DNA from 3 places in the Bacillus sp. AMCV2 genome. Region 2 is predicted to be linked to each of the others. Evidence: riboswitches for the same ligand, from Rfam matches in the RefSeq annotation. Region 2 holds a riboswitch; each other region holds the start of a gene.
What was found. Region 2 has a riboswitch for S-adenosylmethionine ahead of AC0OMA_RS06165 (bifunctional homocysteine S-methyltransferase/methylenetetrahydrofolate reductase). Riboswitches for the same ligand answer to the same signal wherever they lie in the genome.

Region 1 (5,325 bases), 250 kb from region 2:
TTCAGCTTTTTTTATATTTTCCGAAGGTTTTCCGTATGAAATATCAAATTGAAGACAAGATATCGTCCATTTCATCTTTTTAACACCCCAAATTTTTCTTTACTTTTTTCATTTAACCATATATGATGATGGACTATCATTTCAAGATTTTTTTAGAAGGTGAGAATAGATGAAATTTGAACAGTCTCATGTATTGAAGGAATTGCCTAAACAATTCTTCGCTTCTCTGGTGCAGAAAGTGAACCGAAAGCTCGCAGAAGGACATGACGTTATCAATCTAGGACAGGGAAATCCAGATCAGCCGACTCCTGAACATATTGTCGAGGAGATGAAACGAGCTGTTGCTGATCCTGAGAATCATAAATATTCGTCTTTTCGCGGCTCATACCGTCTGAAGTCAGCGGCTGCTGCATTTTACAAAAGAGAATACGGCATTGATCTGGATCCGGAAACCGAAGTCGCTGTATTATTCGGCGGAAAAGCCGGTCTAGTCGAGCTCCCGCAATGCTTGTTGAATCCCGGTGATACGATTTTGGTTCCCGATCCGGGTTATCCTGATTACTGGTCGGGTGTCACACTTGCAAAAGCGAAGATGGAAATGATGCCGCTCGTAAAGGACAGGGCGTTTCTCCCTGATTACAGCAGCATAGCCGCTGAAGCAAGGGAACAGGCGAAATTGATGTATTTAAATTATCCGAATAATCCGACCGGAGCTGTTGCTACTTCCGAGTTCTTTGAAGATACCGTGCGTTTTGCGACTGAAAACGGAATCTGCGTCGTTCACGATTTTGCTTACGGCGCTGTAGGATTTGACGGCTGCAAGCCTTTAAGCTTTTTGCAGACTGAAGGTGCGAAGGATATCGGAATTGAAATTTACACGCTGTCAAAAACGTATAACATGGCAGGATGGCGGGTTGGCTTTGCCGTCGGAAACGCTTCGGTCATTGAAGCGATCAATCTTTATCAAGACCATATGTTTGTCAGTCTTTTCAGAGCGACTCAGGAGGCTGCAGCAGAGGCACTGTTAGCCGATCAGACGTGTGTGGCAGAGCAAAATGCCAGATATGAGAGCAGGAGAAACGCTTGGATCACGGCATGCCGGGAAATCGGCTGGGATGTAACAGCTCCTGCAGGTTCTTTTTTTGCATGGCTGCCTGTGCCTGAAGGCTATACTTCTGAGCAGTTCTCAGATCTTTTGCTGGAAAAAGCGAATGTGGCGGTTGCGGCTGGAAATGGCTTCGGTAAATATGGCGAGGGCTACGTCAGAGTCGGACTTTTAACAAGTGAAGAAAGACTTAAGGAAGCCGCTTATCGAATTGGCAAACTGAACCTGTTTACCCAAAAAAGCATTGACAAGACCTTATAACGATGGGATAATTCAAAATAATTTATAAAATCTATATTTTCTTATCAAGAGCAGGCAGAGGGACGAGCCCGATGAAGCCCGGCAACCGACTTATAAAGCACGGTGCTAATTCTTGCAGCTAGCGGCTGAGAGATAAGATTCGGACGAGAAACGAAACCTCTTTAGACGCGATTGCAGTTTGAAGAGGTTTTTTGATATGGATGAAAATGAAAGGAGCTCTGGCATGAGTGAGTTATTAGCGACATATCTCCTGACCGAACCGGGAGCCGATACAGAGAAGAAAGCAGAACAAATCGCAACAGGATTGACAGTAGGCTCCTGGACTGATCTGCCCCTTGTAAAACAGGAGCAAATGCAAAAGCACAAGGGACGGGTGATAAAAGTTGAGGAGAGAGAGGGAACTGCTGCATCAGAAAAACAAGCGGTCATCACAATTGCCTATCCTGAAATCAATTTCTCTCAGGATATTCCGGCTTTGCTGACAACAGTGTTTGGCAAGCTGTCGCTGGACGGAAAAATCAAATTAATCGATCTTCACTTCTCTGAAGCATTTAAGCGTGCACTGCCGGGACCGAAGTTTGGCGTATACGGCATCCGGAAGCTGCTGGGAGAGTTTGAGAGACCGCTGTTAATGAGCATATTTAAAGGCGTAATCGGAAGGGACCTGAGTGATATTAAAGAACAGCTCCGGCAGCAGGCGCTTGGCGGAGTTGACTTGATTAAAGACGATGAAATTTTCTTTGAGACAGGTCTAGCACCTTTTGAAACAAGAATTGCAGAAGGAAAACAAATATTGAAAGAAACGTATGAGCAAACCGGACATAAAACGCTGTATGCGGTGAATTTGACCGGACGTACGACTGATCTGAAAGACAAAGCGAGACGCGCCGCCGAGTTGGGAGCGGATGCGCTTTTGTTTAATGTCTTCGCTTACGGCTTGGACGTTATGCAAGGCCTTGCGGAAGATCCTGAAATCCCAGTTCCGATTATGGCGCATCCAGCAGTCAGCGGAGCGTTTACGTCTTCTCCGTTTTACGGTTTTTCTCACGCTCTTTTACTCGGAAAATTAAACCGATATTGCGGTGCTGACTTCAGCCTCTTTCCGTCTCCATATGGTTCGGTTGCGCTTCCAAGAGCGGACGCACTGGCGATTCATGAAGAATGTGTGAGAGAGGATGCTTTTAACCAAACATTTGCGGTTCCGTCAGCAGGCATTCATCCCGGCATGGTTCCGCTATTAATGCGTGATTTCGGCATAGACCACATTATTAACGCCGGAGGAGGCGTACATGGACATCCGAACGGTGTCCAAGGCGGGGGGCGAGCCTTCAGAGCCATTATTGATGCAGTCCTAGAGGCCCAGCCGATTGATGAAAAAGCCGAACAATGCAAGGATCTTAAGCTTGCGCTAGATAAATGGGGAAAGGTTGAAGCCGTATGACGACTCGAAAACCTTTTATTATTTGTGATTTTGACGGAACCATCACGATGAACGACAACATTATAAATATCATGAAAACATTTGCTCCCCCAGAGTGGGTGGCATTAAAAGACGGCGTGCTTTCCAAAACGCTGTCGATCAAGGAAGGTGTCGGGCGGATGTTCGGCCTTCTGCCCAGCCGTTTAAAAGAAGAGATTACAAGTTTTGTATTGGAAGATGCAAAAATCAGGGAAGGCTTTCGGGAATTTGTAGCATTTATCAATGAGCACGAGATTCCGTTTTATGTCATAAGCGGTGGAATGGACTTTTTTGTATATCCTTTGCTTGAAGGCATTGTGGAGAAAGACCGCATTTATTGCAACCATGCTTCATTTGACAATGACTATATCCATATTGACTGGCCTCATTCCTGCAAGGGCACCTGCAGCAATCAATGCGGGTGCTGTAAGCCGTCAGTCATCCATGAACTTTCTGAACCGAACCAATATATCATCATGATCGGTGATTCGGTTACAGATGTGGAGGCAGCAAAGCTGTCTGACCTATGCTTTGCAAGGGATTATTTATTAAACGAATGCCGAGAGCAAAACCTCAATCATCTTCCGTATCAAGATTTTTATGAGATAAGAAAGGAAATTGAGAATGTAAAGGAGGTACAGGAATGGCTGCAAAACAAGAACGCTGGCGAGAGCTCGCTGAAGTAAAACGGGAATTGGCAGAGAGAGATTGGTTTCCGGCGACTAGCGGCAACCTGTCAATTAAGGTTACAGATGAGCCTTTAACATTTCTCGTCACTGCAAGCGGAAAAGATAAACGCAAAGAGACGGTTGAAGATTTTCTGCTGGTCGACCAAAACGGAGAGCCTGCTGAAAGCGGGCATTCTCTGAAACCGTCAGCAGAAACGCTTTTGCATACACATTTGTACAATAAAACCAATGCCGGATGCTGCCTGCATGTCCATACGGTAAACAATAATGTGATTTCAGAGTTATACGGAGACCAAAAGAAAATCACATTCAAAGGCCAGGAAATTATAAAAGCACTCGGCTTGTGGGAAGAGAACGAAGAAGTGACCATTCCGATTATAGAAAATCCGGCACATATCCCGACGCTTGCGGCACTGTTTGCGGAAGAGATTTCAGAAGATTCAGGAGCTGTTCTGATCCGAAATCATGGTATTACGGCTTGGGGGAGAACAGCATTTGAGGCAAAAAGAGTGCTTGAAGCGTATGAATTTTTGTTCAGCTACCATTTGAAATTGAAAACACTCCAGCATCAGCTGGTTAAATAAAAGGAGGAATTGAAATGGCTACAATTCAAATTCATGATGAGGCAAATACAACGATTGAAAATCAAGAGGAAGTAGCAAGCTTTCTGGACAGTCAAGAGGTTATTTATGAGCAATGGGATATCACGAAGCTTCCGGAACATCTTTCAGAGAAGTATGACCTGACAGAAGAAGAAAAACAGCAAATTCTTGATACCTTTGAAACTGAAATTAAAGATATCTCAACCCGCCGCGGCTATAAAGCACAGGATGTTATTTCATTGTCAGACAGCAATCCGAAACTTGATGAACTGCTTGAAAACTTTAAAAGAGAGCATCACCATACAGATGATGAGGTTCGTTTTATTGTAAGCGGACACGGTATTTTTGTCATTCAAGGCAAGGACGGCACGTTTTTTGATGTCCGTTTAAACCCTGGAGATTTAATCTCTGTGCCTGAGAATATCCGCCATTACTTCACGCTTCAGGAGGACCGCAAAGTTGTCGCGGTGAGAATTTTTGTCACAACTGAAGGCTGGGTTCCTATTTATGAAAAAGACAGCGTGAATCAATAAGCATGAGAAAGCCCCGTTCATCGAACGGGGCTTTTTATATTTATTGCAAACGCCACTTTTCATACTGTGACAGTTCTTTTTTAATCAGTGTCCAAATCAAACCTAAAACAGCTGCATCGTCAATGAACCCAATACCGAGGATTACGTCTGGAATGATATCGAGCGGCATGACGATATACAGAATTGCGGCAGTTAACAGCAAAAGTGTTTTAACCTGTGAACGAGGGTAGTCGCCATTTCGCCAATCGCGAAGCATCTGAAAAAAAGTAGTGATGTGCTGAATACATTTTTTTCGGTTTTTCCTTTTCAAAATTGCTTTTCCGCCTGCCGCTCCGAGCATAATTGCTTTCTTTTTCTTCATTGGGCATACCTCCTGCCTGGCGGCGTGTTTAAGATATTCTTCTCCTGGGTATTGTTCTTCTAATCCTATCAATATATCTATTATACCTGAAAAATTAACTTATTTAATGAAAATATGTTTACAAATAAAGTATAATCTGTAATAATGCACAATAACCCAATCAAACTTGTTTCCTATTTCTTAGCGGCGAGGGGTGAAGTGAATGGGCGGTTCTTCTGAACAAGAAAGATTGTTGGTGTCTATTGATGAAAAAAGAAAGTTAATGATAGATGCCGCTAGAAAGCAGGGATTTACAGGGCGTGACACGATCAGGCA
Region 2 (5,325 bases):
GACAATCGGAATCGCAAATGCTGCAATCAAGGAAAATACTGTGATCACGAGACTGACTTGAAATTGTGATAAATGAAGTTCAGATTTCATTTTTGGCAAAATCGGAATAAGCATCGAGTTTCCTAGGGTTAATATTAAAGGGATTGAACCGATTGCTACAATCGTCATTCCGTTATTTTGTTTTGATGATTCCATCTCAGAGCACACTCCTTTTCTTCTGCTTAGAATGTCCCTGATGGCTTCGTTTATTCAGCGATCAGACAGCAAAAAACCGAACAGAAGATACCTGTTCGGGAAAAAAGAGGGTTAACCGAGCGCCTGTGAAATCAAAGCATATAAGTGTCCATTTTGAATAGGTGCTTTTTTCTGATAGAACAAAAGCGGAGGTTCATCATCTTTATGAAAGCCCATTTCTATCAGGCTGTCATGCAGAGACGTGTGTTCACTCGGTATATCGATTCGCACCGGCCCTTGTTTGCCGGCCGCCAGCCTGTTAATTATCTGTGCTGCAACATCTGATGATGGAGCGATGATGGGACCGAATTTCAAATTGGCCGGTGTCTGTACAGAAAGTCCGTAGCCAATTAGCTGTCCGTCATGATTTCTGGCGATGATACATTCGCATGAAGCAGAAATAAGCTGCTGCAAAAGGTTTGATCGATCTCCGCCAAAGGCAGCCAGATCCGCCGCGGTTAAGTCGTGAAAGTCTTGTTCTCTAAAGGATGTCAGTTCAGCGTCAAGCTTTTTTGTATAAGGTTGAAAACTGTGACAGCTGTACTTTCGCACTGAACCTGCCGTATGAAAACCTGCTTTTTCATAAAGGAGCAAACCTTCTTTTGTGGCGCAAAGCCTGATGGCGGTGTTTTCACCCGTTTGGGTGATACAGGCGTTTACCATACGCCGGCCGAGACCGAGCCGTTGATATTCTTTGTCCACGATAACGAGGCCGATAGAAGCAAGACGGCCAAACAAAAACAAGCCGATGCAGGAAATAATATCACCGCTGACATTTTGATAACCGAAAAAGCGTCCCTGCTGAACAAGCAGTTTCAGCTCTTGTTCGCCATAATCCGGCCACCCGGCTTGCCCGCAAAGCCGCAATAAGCCGGAAACATGTTCTTCATGAAGCTCAATCAGCTCATCCACTACGTTCATAAGATCACCTGCTTGTTTCGAGTTTTTTATACATGATGATATGTGTGCCTATGCCGGGAATCTCAAACGGTTCGCCGAGTTCTTCCCAGCCAAGTTTTGAATAGTAGCCTTTCACATGGCTTCTGGCATTGCACCAGACTGCCTGAACGCCGTTCTTTGCCAGTTTCTCTTCCGCGTGTTTGATCAGCGTGCTCCCGCCTTTTTGATCGCGATATCCTTCAAGCGTTGCCATACCTCTCAGCCGATATGCTGGGGATTCTGTTATTAATGGCTGATTTTGCGGGGAAAAAGAAGCGATGCTGATCAGCTTCCCTTCAAAAAACGCGCCGAGATGAAAGGAGCCTTTTGCATGATCCTCTTCATATTTGCATTGTTCAATGGATTGATGGGGGCGCAGAATGCGGTGCCGGATTTCATATGTATCTTCCGCGGAAATGGTTTTGACTTCGAGCATAATGATCCTCCTCATGACTGTTTTTCTATATCGTAACACGAATCCCGTTGAAAAAGACCGCCCGATTGGATCAGACAGTCTTTTAAGGGATTAATGCAAAAAGATATTTTGGCGCTGCTCATCTTTTTGCTGAATATATGAAGTGAGCTCAGCGGTTAAGTCAGATCTGAGGAAAGGCGTTATCAAGTAGATGCCGTTGAACAGCTCGCATGCCGTATCCAGCAGGGAGCGTGCAATCGCAAGGCTTTCCGCCTTTTGCTTTTCTTTATCTTCACCGGCATGGGCCATTTTTTCGCGAATCGTATCAGACAGCTTAATGCCGGGAATTTCATTATGGATGAATTCGGCATTCCGGCTGCTTGTCAGCGGCATGATGCCGATATAGATCGGCGTCTTCAGATGTTTTGTTTCATTATGGATATCGACAAGCTGCTGCTCGGAATAGACAGGCTGAGAAACAAAATAATCTGCGCCGCAATCTATTTTTTTCTCAAGCCGTTTTACCGCTTTATCCAGATGGCGGACGTTAGGATTAAATGCAGCAGCAACTGAGAAATTCGTTTTCTTGCCGAGCGGTTTTCCAGACAGAGACAGACCTTCATTGAATTGTTTGATCAGCCTGATTAAATCAAAAGATGTTAAATCATATACAGACGTCGCACCAGGAAAATCCCCGATTTTAGAAGGGTCACCTGTAATAGCAAGCACGTCATTCAGCCCTAACGTATCAAGGCCCATTAAATGTGACTGTAAGCCGATAATGTTACGGTCACGGCACGTAATATGGACAAGGGAACGCATATCGAGCTGCTGCTTGACAAGGGCGCCGCAGGCAACATTGCTGATCCGCGGGGTCGCCAGAGAATTGTCGGCGAGTGTCAGGGCATCGATTCCCGCTTCTTTTAATTCAGCCGCCGCCGATAGAAATTTGTCAAAGCTTAGTTTTTTTGGCGGGTCCAGTTCTACGATAATAGAGCGTTTTTTCGCCGCGATCTCATCCAGGCCGGGCTCGGTTCGCTCATGATGAACAGAAATGAATTCTTTCGCCCGGGTTTTGACTTCTTTTTCCGTAATCGGAGCCAGCCCGCCAACTGCTTCCGCCATCGCCCGGATGTGATTCGGCGTTGTGCCGCAGCAGCCGCCGATAATCCGCGCGCCTTGCTTACGGAATTCTGACGCGCTGTTTTGAAAATACGTGTCGTCTGTTTCATAGACGAGCCGTCCCTCTTCAAGCGAAGGAAGACTGCTGTTCGGATAAACGGATAAGAATACGTCATCAAAAATCGGCACTTCGCTGAGCGCTTCAATCATGTGATAAGGGCCGAGGCGGCAGTTAATGCCGACAATATCAGCTCCGAGATCCGCAATCGAGCGCAATGCGTCAGAAAGCGGCGTTCCGTCCTGCAATACGCCTTGCTCGTGCATGGAGACATTGAGCATAATCGGAAGATCAGTCTCTTTGCGCGCGATTTTCAGCACTTCACGGGCTTCTTCCAAATCATAATATGTTTCTAACAGCAAGCCATCCGGCTCTTCATGCAGCAGCAGGTACAGCTGCTCGCGGAAGCTGCGCTTAATTTCGTCAAGACTGTACGCGTTTTTATTAAATGTGCGTATGCCGCCCATCGTTCCAAGCACGTATGCATCGCCTGCTGAAGCCCGCGCGATCTTTACGGCTTCCTGATTCATTTTTTTGATGTCATCCTCAAGCCCGTGTCTGGATAATTTAATATAGTTGGCCCCGTACGTATTCGTTTGAATAATGTTGGCTCCCGCTTCAACGTACGCTTTATGTATGCGCTGAATTTCCTCCGGCTTTGAAATATTGAGCTCCTCAAAACACCTGTCAATGCCATAGGAGTAGAGGAGTGTCCCCATGGCGCCGTCACCGATTAACACCTGTCTTTGCAAATCTTCTAAAAGTCCCATTGTCTGCCTCCTTTATTCACATCAGCAAGGAAAAAAGAGAAATAAAAAAAGTCCTCTTAAGAAGAAGACTTTGTCAGTGATTTTGTCTCTTCTTATCTTCCAAGCTGTTCGAGCTTGCTGGATTTAGCACCTTGGTCATGGCTGATCGCCATTACACCGGTTGCTGAAGCTTCGTCGGGCCAGTCCCTCTGCTTCTCTTGATAAGAACGGATATGAAATTTTCGTGTCAGGAAGTGCCAAAAGATACCTGGCGTTTTTCCCTTTCTCCAAATTTACCGAAAATAAAGACAATAATCAATAGGAATCAGAAAATTTATCTGAAATTTATAAATTGAACGTCAATTGGCAGATCTGCTCCCCGCACAGCTGAGATAAGCTGCTGCAGGTCATCTTTGTTTTTTCCGGTGACACGCACTTGATCATCCTGCACCTGAGACTTTACTTTCAGTCCGGAGTTTTTGATGATCGTATTGATTTTTTTTGCGTTGTCCTTGTCAATGCCTTGAACAAGCTTTGCACGCTGGCGTACCGTTCCGCCTGACGCGTTTTCAACCTTGCCGTAATCAATGTTTTTTGTCGGTACGTTTCGTTTAATCAATTTGCTGACCAGCACATCTTTCAGCTGGCTTAATTTGAATTCGTCATCGGAAACGAGGACCAGCTCCTCTTTATCTAAAGAAATGTCGCTTTTGCTGCCTTTAAAGTCATATCGGGTACTGATTTCCTTCAGTGCGATTTGGATTGCGTTTTGCACTTCAGGCAATTCCACCTTGGATACAATATCAAATGAGCTTTCTTTTGCCATATGAAAACCTCCATAACATTTAACTTATGTGTTGATTATAGTAGAATAAAGAGAAACTTCCAACAGAACAAAGAATCAATTTGTGATGATTGGAAAAAATGTTAACAAAATCCGCAGAGGAATAAGCGGAACAGGAAGGACGATAGCATGAGACCAGGGCAGCAATTAACCTTGAGTATAGATCACCAAACCGACTTCGGTTACTTTTTAACCGATGGGGAAGATACGATTCTCTTACATAACAGTGAAATGACTGAGGATATCGAGGACAGAGACGAAGTAGAAGTCTTTATATACGTCGACCAGCAGGAAAGGCTTGCGGCCACGATGAAAATTCCGGTCATCAGCGCGGATGAATATGGCTGGGTTGAAGTGGTAGATAAAGTGGAAGATATGGGCGTTTTCGTTGATGTCGGTTTATCGAAGGACGCACTAGTCGCAACTGAGCATTTGCCCCCGTACGAAGATGTCTGGCCGCAAAAAGGGGACAAACTTTACTGTATGCTGAAGGTGACGAACCGGGGGCGCATGTTTGCGAAACCAGCGCCGGAAGATATCATCAGCGAACTGTTTACCGACGCTTCAGAAGATCTGATGAATAAAGAGCTGACAGGTACGGTGTACAGGCTGATCGCATCGGGTTCATTCGTGATCACGGATGACGGTATCCGCTGTTTTATTCACCCGTCAGAAAGAAAAGAGGAGCCAAGACTGGGTTCAAGAGTCACAGGACGGGTGATTCAAGTGAAAGAAGACGGTTCAGTAAACTTGTCGCTGCTACCGAGAAAACAGGATGCAATGTCAGTTGATGCTGAGTGCATTCTAACGTATATGAGAATGAGAAACGGTGCCATGCCGTACAGTGACAAAAGCCAGCCTGACGATATCAGAGAACGTTTTAATATGAGCAAAGCCGCCTTTAAACGCGCGCTGGGCCATTTGATGAAAAACGGAAAAGTGTATCAGGAAAATGGATGGACAT
Region 3 (5,325 bases), 210 kb from region 2:
CGTGGCTTCTGCTATGTTCGATTGTAATCACATCGGCATCAAGATCATTGATTGTATCAACGATATCTTCGAAGTTGCTGTAGCACATATGTGTATGAATTTGTGTCTCGTTTTTCACGGAAGAAGTGGTTAATCTGAATGCTTCTGCCGCCCAAGTCAAGTACTCATCCCAATCGCGGGTTTTCAATGGAAGGCCTTCGCGCAGCGCTGGTTCATCGACTTGAATGATTTGAATGCCTGCGTCTTCAAGCGCTTTAACTTCTTTGCGAAGGGCAAGCCCGATTTGGAAGGCGATTTCTTTCCTCGAGATATCGTTTCGAGGGAAAGACCAGTTTAAGATTGTAACCGGGCCCGTCAGCATTCCTTTTACATGCTTGGAAGTCAATGACTGTGCGTAGACTGTGTCTTTCACTGTCATCGGTTCAATAAATTCAACATCTCCGTAAATGACTGGCGGGCGGACACAGCGTGAGCCGTATGATTGAACCCAGGCATATTTAGTGAAGGCGAAACCGGCCAGCTTTTCACCGAAGTATTCGACCATGTCTGTCCGTTCAAATTCGCCGTGAACAAGGACATCAAGCTCCAATTCTTCCTGAATATCAATCCATCTTTTTGTTTCCGCATTGATAAAGTTTTGATACTGTTCATCGGACCACTCAGCTTTCCGCCATTTTTGGCGTGCGCTCCGCACTTCAGCAGACTGCGGGAAGCTGCCGATCGTTGTCGTCGGCAAAAGCGGAAGGCCGAGAGATTCATTTTGCAGGGCTAAACGTTCTTCAAACGGAATCGGGCGCTTGAAGTCTTTATCAGTTAATTGCTCAAGCTCTTTCTTTTGTTCAGAATTGGCGCCTGTTGCAAACTGTTTAAGCGCCTGGATATCAGCCTTAGCCTGCTGAATCTCTTCGCTGATCGCCGCTTTTCCTGATACTAAACCTTCTTTCAAAGCTGTCAGCTCGGCCAGCTTCTCTTTTGCGTAGGACAATCCGTTCAATAGGTCTTTTTCCAAATGCTCATCAGGGTGTTTCGCTACCGGAACATGCAACAGGCTGCTGGAAGGCTGAATCCACAGTTCATCAACTTTTGCAATGCTGAGAATATCAAGAACGGCATCGAGACGCTCTTCAAGGTCCGCTTTCCAAATGTTGCGTCCGTCGATAACGCCGGCTGCCAGCACTTTGTCTGTCGGAAAACCATGTGTTTTAAGCTGTTCCAGGTTTCTGCCTTTGTCGTGAACGAAATCAAGGCCAATTCCCTGAACCGGGTAAGAGATCAGCTCTTCATACGCATCAACAGAATCAAAATACGTCTGCAAAAGCACATTCAAGGATGAAAGCTCACTTGTAATGCTTTCAAATAACTCTTTTGCGCCGCGGACATCTTCACTAGAGGCGGTAACGAGCGCCGGCTCATCGATTTGAACCCATTTTACGCCTTCTTCTTCAAGTTCTTTCAAAAGCTGTACATATAATGGCACAAGGCGTTTTTGGATCGCTTTTGCTTCGGACGGTTCATAGCCTTTAGCGAGCGTAACGAACGTATAAGGGCCGACAATCACAGGCTTTGTTTCCACACCGTATTCCTGTTTGATCCGGCGATAATCTTCGAGTTGTTTGTTTCTTGTCAGACGGAACTCAATGCTCTCGTCATATTCCGGAACGATGTAATGGTAATTTGTATTAAACCATTTTGTCATTTCACTAGATACAGCGTCTTTGATTCCGCGGGCGATAGCGAAGTATGTATCGGTAGCGTCAGTCAAATGTCTGAACCGTTTCGGGATCCAGTTGAAGCTGACTGCTGTGTCGAGTACATGGTCATACTGTGTGAAATCAGAAACAGGCACAACATCAATCTGCTGGTCAATTTGTGTTTTTACTGCGGATAAAAATAGTTCGTCGATTTGCTTTAAAAACGTATCTTTATCAGTACTGCCTTTCCAATACGCTTCAAGTGCTTTTTTCCATTCCCGGTTCAGTCCGATTCTCGGAAATCCTAAATTCGATGTTTTGATGGTTGTCATTGTTTCTCCTCCTTTATATGTAAAACACTCTCTTTAACCCGCGGATACAGGCTGCTAAGAGGTTTTCTCACAACAAAAAGCCTCTTTCCCATGAGAGAAAGAGGCTTTTCTACGTAAAACACTGCCTCTCTCATCTCTCAGACACAATCTGATGGAATTAGCACCGTGCCTTATGAGACATCAGTCTCGGCGCGAAAAGCAGTGCGCCCCATTTCACAATGGTATTACGGTCGGTTGCTGTTGGGGTCAAAAGGCCAATCCCTCGCCCAACTCTCGATAAGAGAAAATGTTATTAATTTTTTGAAAAGTTGAATCATTTGTTGGTAATCTTAACAGTAATTCAAATTCATTGTCAACATAGAATTTGAAATTTTTATTTACATGATGTGGTGTATATTATATAAGAAAAATAATCTTATAGGGTCAACAAATGTGATTGCTCTGCTTTTTCTGCGAGCTCATCAGGAGCTGTTAAATACAGGAATCCATTGCCTGCCAGCGTTTTTGCAATATCAAGAGGAAGTGTCCTGCGGATTAGCTGTGCGAAAACCTCAGATTCAGAAAGCTTTCTTTGAAATGATTCTTCTTCATAGCTTTTGATTAAAGCAAGCGCACCGCTGACATGAGGGGCAGCCATTGAAGTGCCGGTCAGCTTACCGTACTTCTTGTTGGGAAGGGTGGATAAGATGTTTTCTCCTGGTGCCACAAGGTCAATCTCTTTATTTGCGTTAGAAAATTCTGATAATTCTCGCGCTACAGAAACAGATCCAACTGCAATCACTTCATTATAAGCTGCGGGGTAGGAAAGCTCTTCTGTGCGTTCGTCGCCGTCACCTTCATTTCCCGCTGCACAAACGACAAGCACTCCGTTTTTCACTGCGTTTTTCACTGCTTCTTTTAGCTCTGGCACATCGCTTGGCCCTCCAAGGGACATTGAGATGATGTCGACTTTCTGTTCCACCGCGTAGTTGATGCCGTTAATTATCCATTCGTATTGTCCGCTGCCGTTCTCGCCGCCAAGAACCTTCACAATCAATAGGCTTGCCTCAGGCGCGACTCCGGCAATGCCTCCGTTTGAATCATTAGCTGCAATTGTTCCGGCGACGTGTGTGCCGTGTCCGTTGTAGTCGGAAATCGCATCTTCCTTGCCGCCGTCGTCATCCGTGAAGTTCTTTCCGCCGATGATTTGATTTTTTAAATCAGGGTGGCTTGTGTCGCAGCCCGTGTCTAATACAGCAACTTTAATATTTTTGCCTTTTACCCCTTTTGCCCACATTTCTGGCGCCTTAATCACTTTAATGCCCTCAGGAAGCTCGTTTACATCCATGATCTGCTCATTCGTCACATACGGGATCAAGCGGATTTCACCATTCATAAAAAAGCCCTCCTTTTTTATGCTTTCAAGTGGATTCAAGGGTGTTGCCTCATATTATATGAAAAAAGCAAGCGCTCGGACAGAGCCATTTGAAGCATTTTGAAAAAATAGGATACACACCAAAGAATTAGTAATCTTCAAAATATTGGATGGCTTCGGCGTGTATGACTGGGATTCAACTGTAAGTCAAGTTATAATAGTGTTGGGGAAAGGAGCAGTGTCATGAAACTGAATGAAAAATTATATGCATTTTTTTCAGAGCATGTGGAACAAATGGCCGAGGAATGGATTGAAACGATGGAGGAAAGTGATCCGAATTCGCTTTACGCCCTACATAATGCAACAGTAACGGAAGAATTGAAAGAGCAGGACAGAGAATTTTACCGGCATCTGAATTACATGTATGTTTTACCGGAAAAACAATTTCTCGAAGAGTTTCAAGAGTGGGTCATTGAGCTGACCAACGATCAAAAACATCTCGACACACCGGTTCAGTATGTCATTCGGGAGTTTATGAGAAACAGGAGATTATATACGAAGTATTTTGAGAAGTTCGCAGAAGAAAATGAATCAGCGTTTGAACCGGGAGAGAAGCAAAAATGGGCAGATTTGATTGTAAAAGTATTTGATTTCACCATTTATACATTCGTTGATCACGCTGAAATGAATGCCAAGCAGCAATTAAACGCCCAAAGAGAAATGATATTGGAATTAAGCTCACCTGTCATTACCCTGAGCAAATCAACAGCTCTGCTGCCGCTTGTCGGTGACATTGATACCGAACGGGCGAAGTTTATTCTGGAAAACACGCTTCAAGCTTGTGCGAAAAGACGTGTGGAGCATCTGTTAATCGATCTGTCAGGTGTTGTTGTGGTGGATACGATGGTGGCGCACCAGATCTTTAAATTGATTGAGGCGCTTAATCTGATCGGTGTCCGGTCAACCCTGTCAGGAATCAGGCCTGAAATTGCGCAAACTGCTGTACAGCTGGGGATTGACTTTTCGAATATTACTATTAAAACCAACCTTGCCCAAGCATTAAATTATCATCAATAAGAAAAAATCCGCTATCGTCGATAGCGGATTTTTTATGAGGCAAAACAGAAAGATACGAGAAAAGATCCTGCGAATAACAAGAGAACGAGGCAAAAGAACAGCCAGTCGCGCCGGTTCACGCTCAATGTCCTGTAATATGTCCGGTTTCTGCTTCCTGTAAAACCTTTCGATTCCATCGCAAGCGCTGTCCGTTCCGCTTTTCTGATGGCGCTTGCCAATAGCGGTATGGTATATCGTTTTAACGCACTGATTTTATTAATGATGCCGCTCTCCGCCGCTCCTCCTCTGATTTTATGAGCCTGCTGAATCAGCTGGACCTCATCCTTTAGCAGCGGAAGAAAGCGAAAGCCTGCAATGACACCGTACGCGAGCTTTGGTGAGAGCCTGCACTGCTGGACAAGGCTCAGCATAAATAAAATCGGATCGGTTGTAAAAACAAACATCATCGATAAGGCGGAGAAGCATAAAATACGAAACCCGAGAGAGATGCCGACAGACACATTATCGCTGTTAATTGAGATAGGGCCTGCTTGAAACAAAAAATTATCCGGTGTTGTCGGCACCTTTCCAAAAACTGCGGCTGTCCACACGCATCCGAATGCTAAAATCAAAAACGGAATCGTAAACAACAGCCATTTTTTCAATGGGATTCCGGCCGCCAGTAGAACGCCCGCAACGATGATGATATAAAAACATGCCGGAGTGTAAGGGTTGTAAATAAACGACAGCATGACGACACAACAAAAAACCGCCGCCGCTTTCACAGTCGGATTAATGAGATGTAACGGCTGCTTCATCACGCACCTCCTCTTGATATGCCATCCATTCATATAGAAGGGGAAGGGTGAGCTTTGCTTTTTGGACAAGCCCT

Region 1: another riboswitch for S-adenosylmethionine. It lies ahead of mtnW (2,3-diketo-5-methylthiopentyl-1-phosphate enolase); the one in region 2 lies ahead of AC0OMA_RS06165 (bifunctional homocysteine S-methyltransferase/methylenetetrahydrofolate reductase).
Region 3: another riboswitch for S-adenosylmethionine. It lies ahead of metE (5-methyltetrahydropteroyltriglutamate--homocysteine S-methyltransferase); the one in region 2 lies ahead of AC0OMA_RS06165 (bifunctional homocysteine S-methyltransferase/methylenetetrahydrofolate reductase).

The regions. Positions count from the first base shown of each region.
Region 1 is NZ_JBVYIB010000002.1:1,422,571-1,427,895, forward strand. Features, by position in the region: gene AC0OMA_RS07560 (carbon-nitrogen family hydrolase) at 1-75, opposite strand, end outside; gene mtnE (methionine-glutamine aminotransferase) at 170-1,366, shown strand; SAM riboswitch class I at 1,405-1,505, shown strand; gene mtnW (2,3-diketo-5-methylthiopentyl-1-phosphate enolase) at 1,590-2,807, shown strand; gene mtnX (2-hydroxy-3-keto-5-methylthiopentenyl-1-phosphate phosphatase) at 2,804-3,511, shown strand; gene AC0OMA_RS07580 (methylthioribulose 1-phosphate dehydratase) at 3,469-4,098, shown strand; gene mtnD (acireductone dioxygenase) at 4,113-4,649, shown strand; gene AC0OMA_RS07590 (YkvA family protein) at 4,690-5,010, opposite strand; gene spo0E (aspartyl-phosphate phosphatase Spo0E) at 5,213-5,325, shown strand, end outside.
Region 2 is NZ_JBVYIB010000002.1:1,173,753-1,179,077, forward strand. Features, by position in the region: gene AC0OMA_RS06150 (MFS transporter) at 1-195, opposite strand, end outside; gene AC0OMA_RS06155 (GNAT family N-acetyltransferase) at 307-1,155, opposite strand; gene AC0OMA_RS06160 (GNAT family N-acetyltransferase) at 1,160-1,609, opposite strand; gene AC0OMA_RS06165 (bifunctional homocysteine S-methyltransferase/methylenetetrahydrofolate reductase) at 1,700-3,538, opposite strand; SAM riboswitch class I at 3,628-3,745, opposite strand; gene AC0OMA_RS06170 (YajQ family cyclic di-GMP-binding protein) at 3,852-4,343, opposite strand; partial or broken gene AC0OMA_RS06175 (CvfB family protein) at 4,442-5,325, shown strand, end outside.
Region 3 is NZ_JBVYIB010000002.1:1,380,680-1,386,004, forward strand. Features, by position in the region: gene metE (5-methyltetrahydropteroyltriglutamate--homocysteine S-methyltransferase) at 1-2,023, opposite strand, end outside; SAM riboswitch class I at 2,151-2,306, opposite strand; gene isp (serine protease Isp) at 2,439-3,398, opposite strand; gene rsbRB (RsbT co-antagonist RsbRB) at 3,621-4,454, shown strand; gene thiX (HMP/thiamine ABC transporter permease ThiX) at 4,487-5,251, opposite strand; gene AC0OMA_RS07370 (ABC transporter ATP-binding protein) at 5,226-5,325, opposite strand, start outside.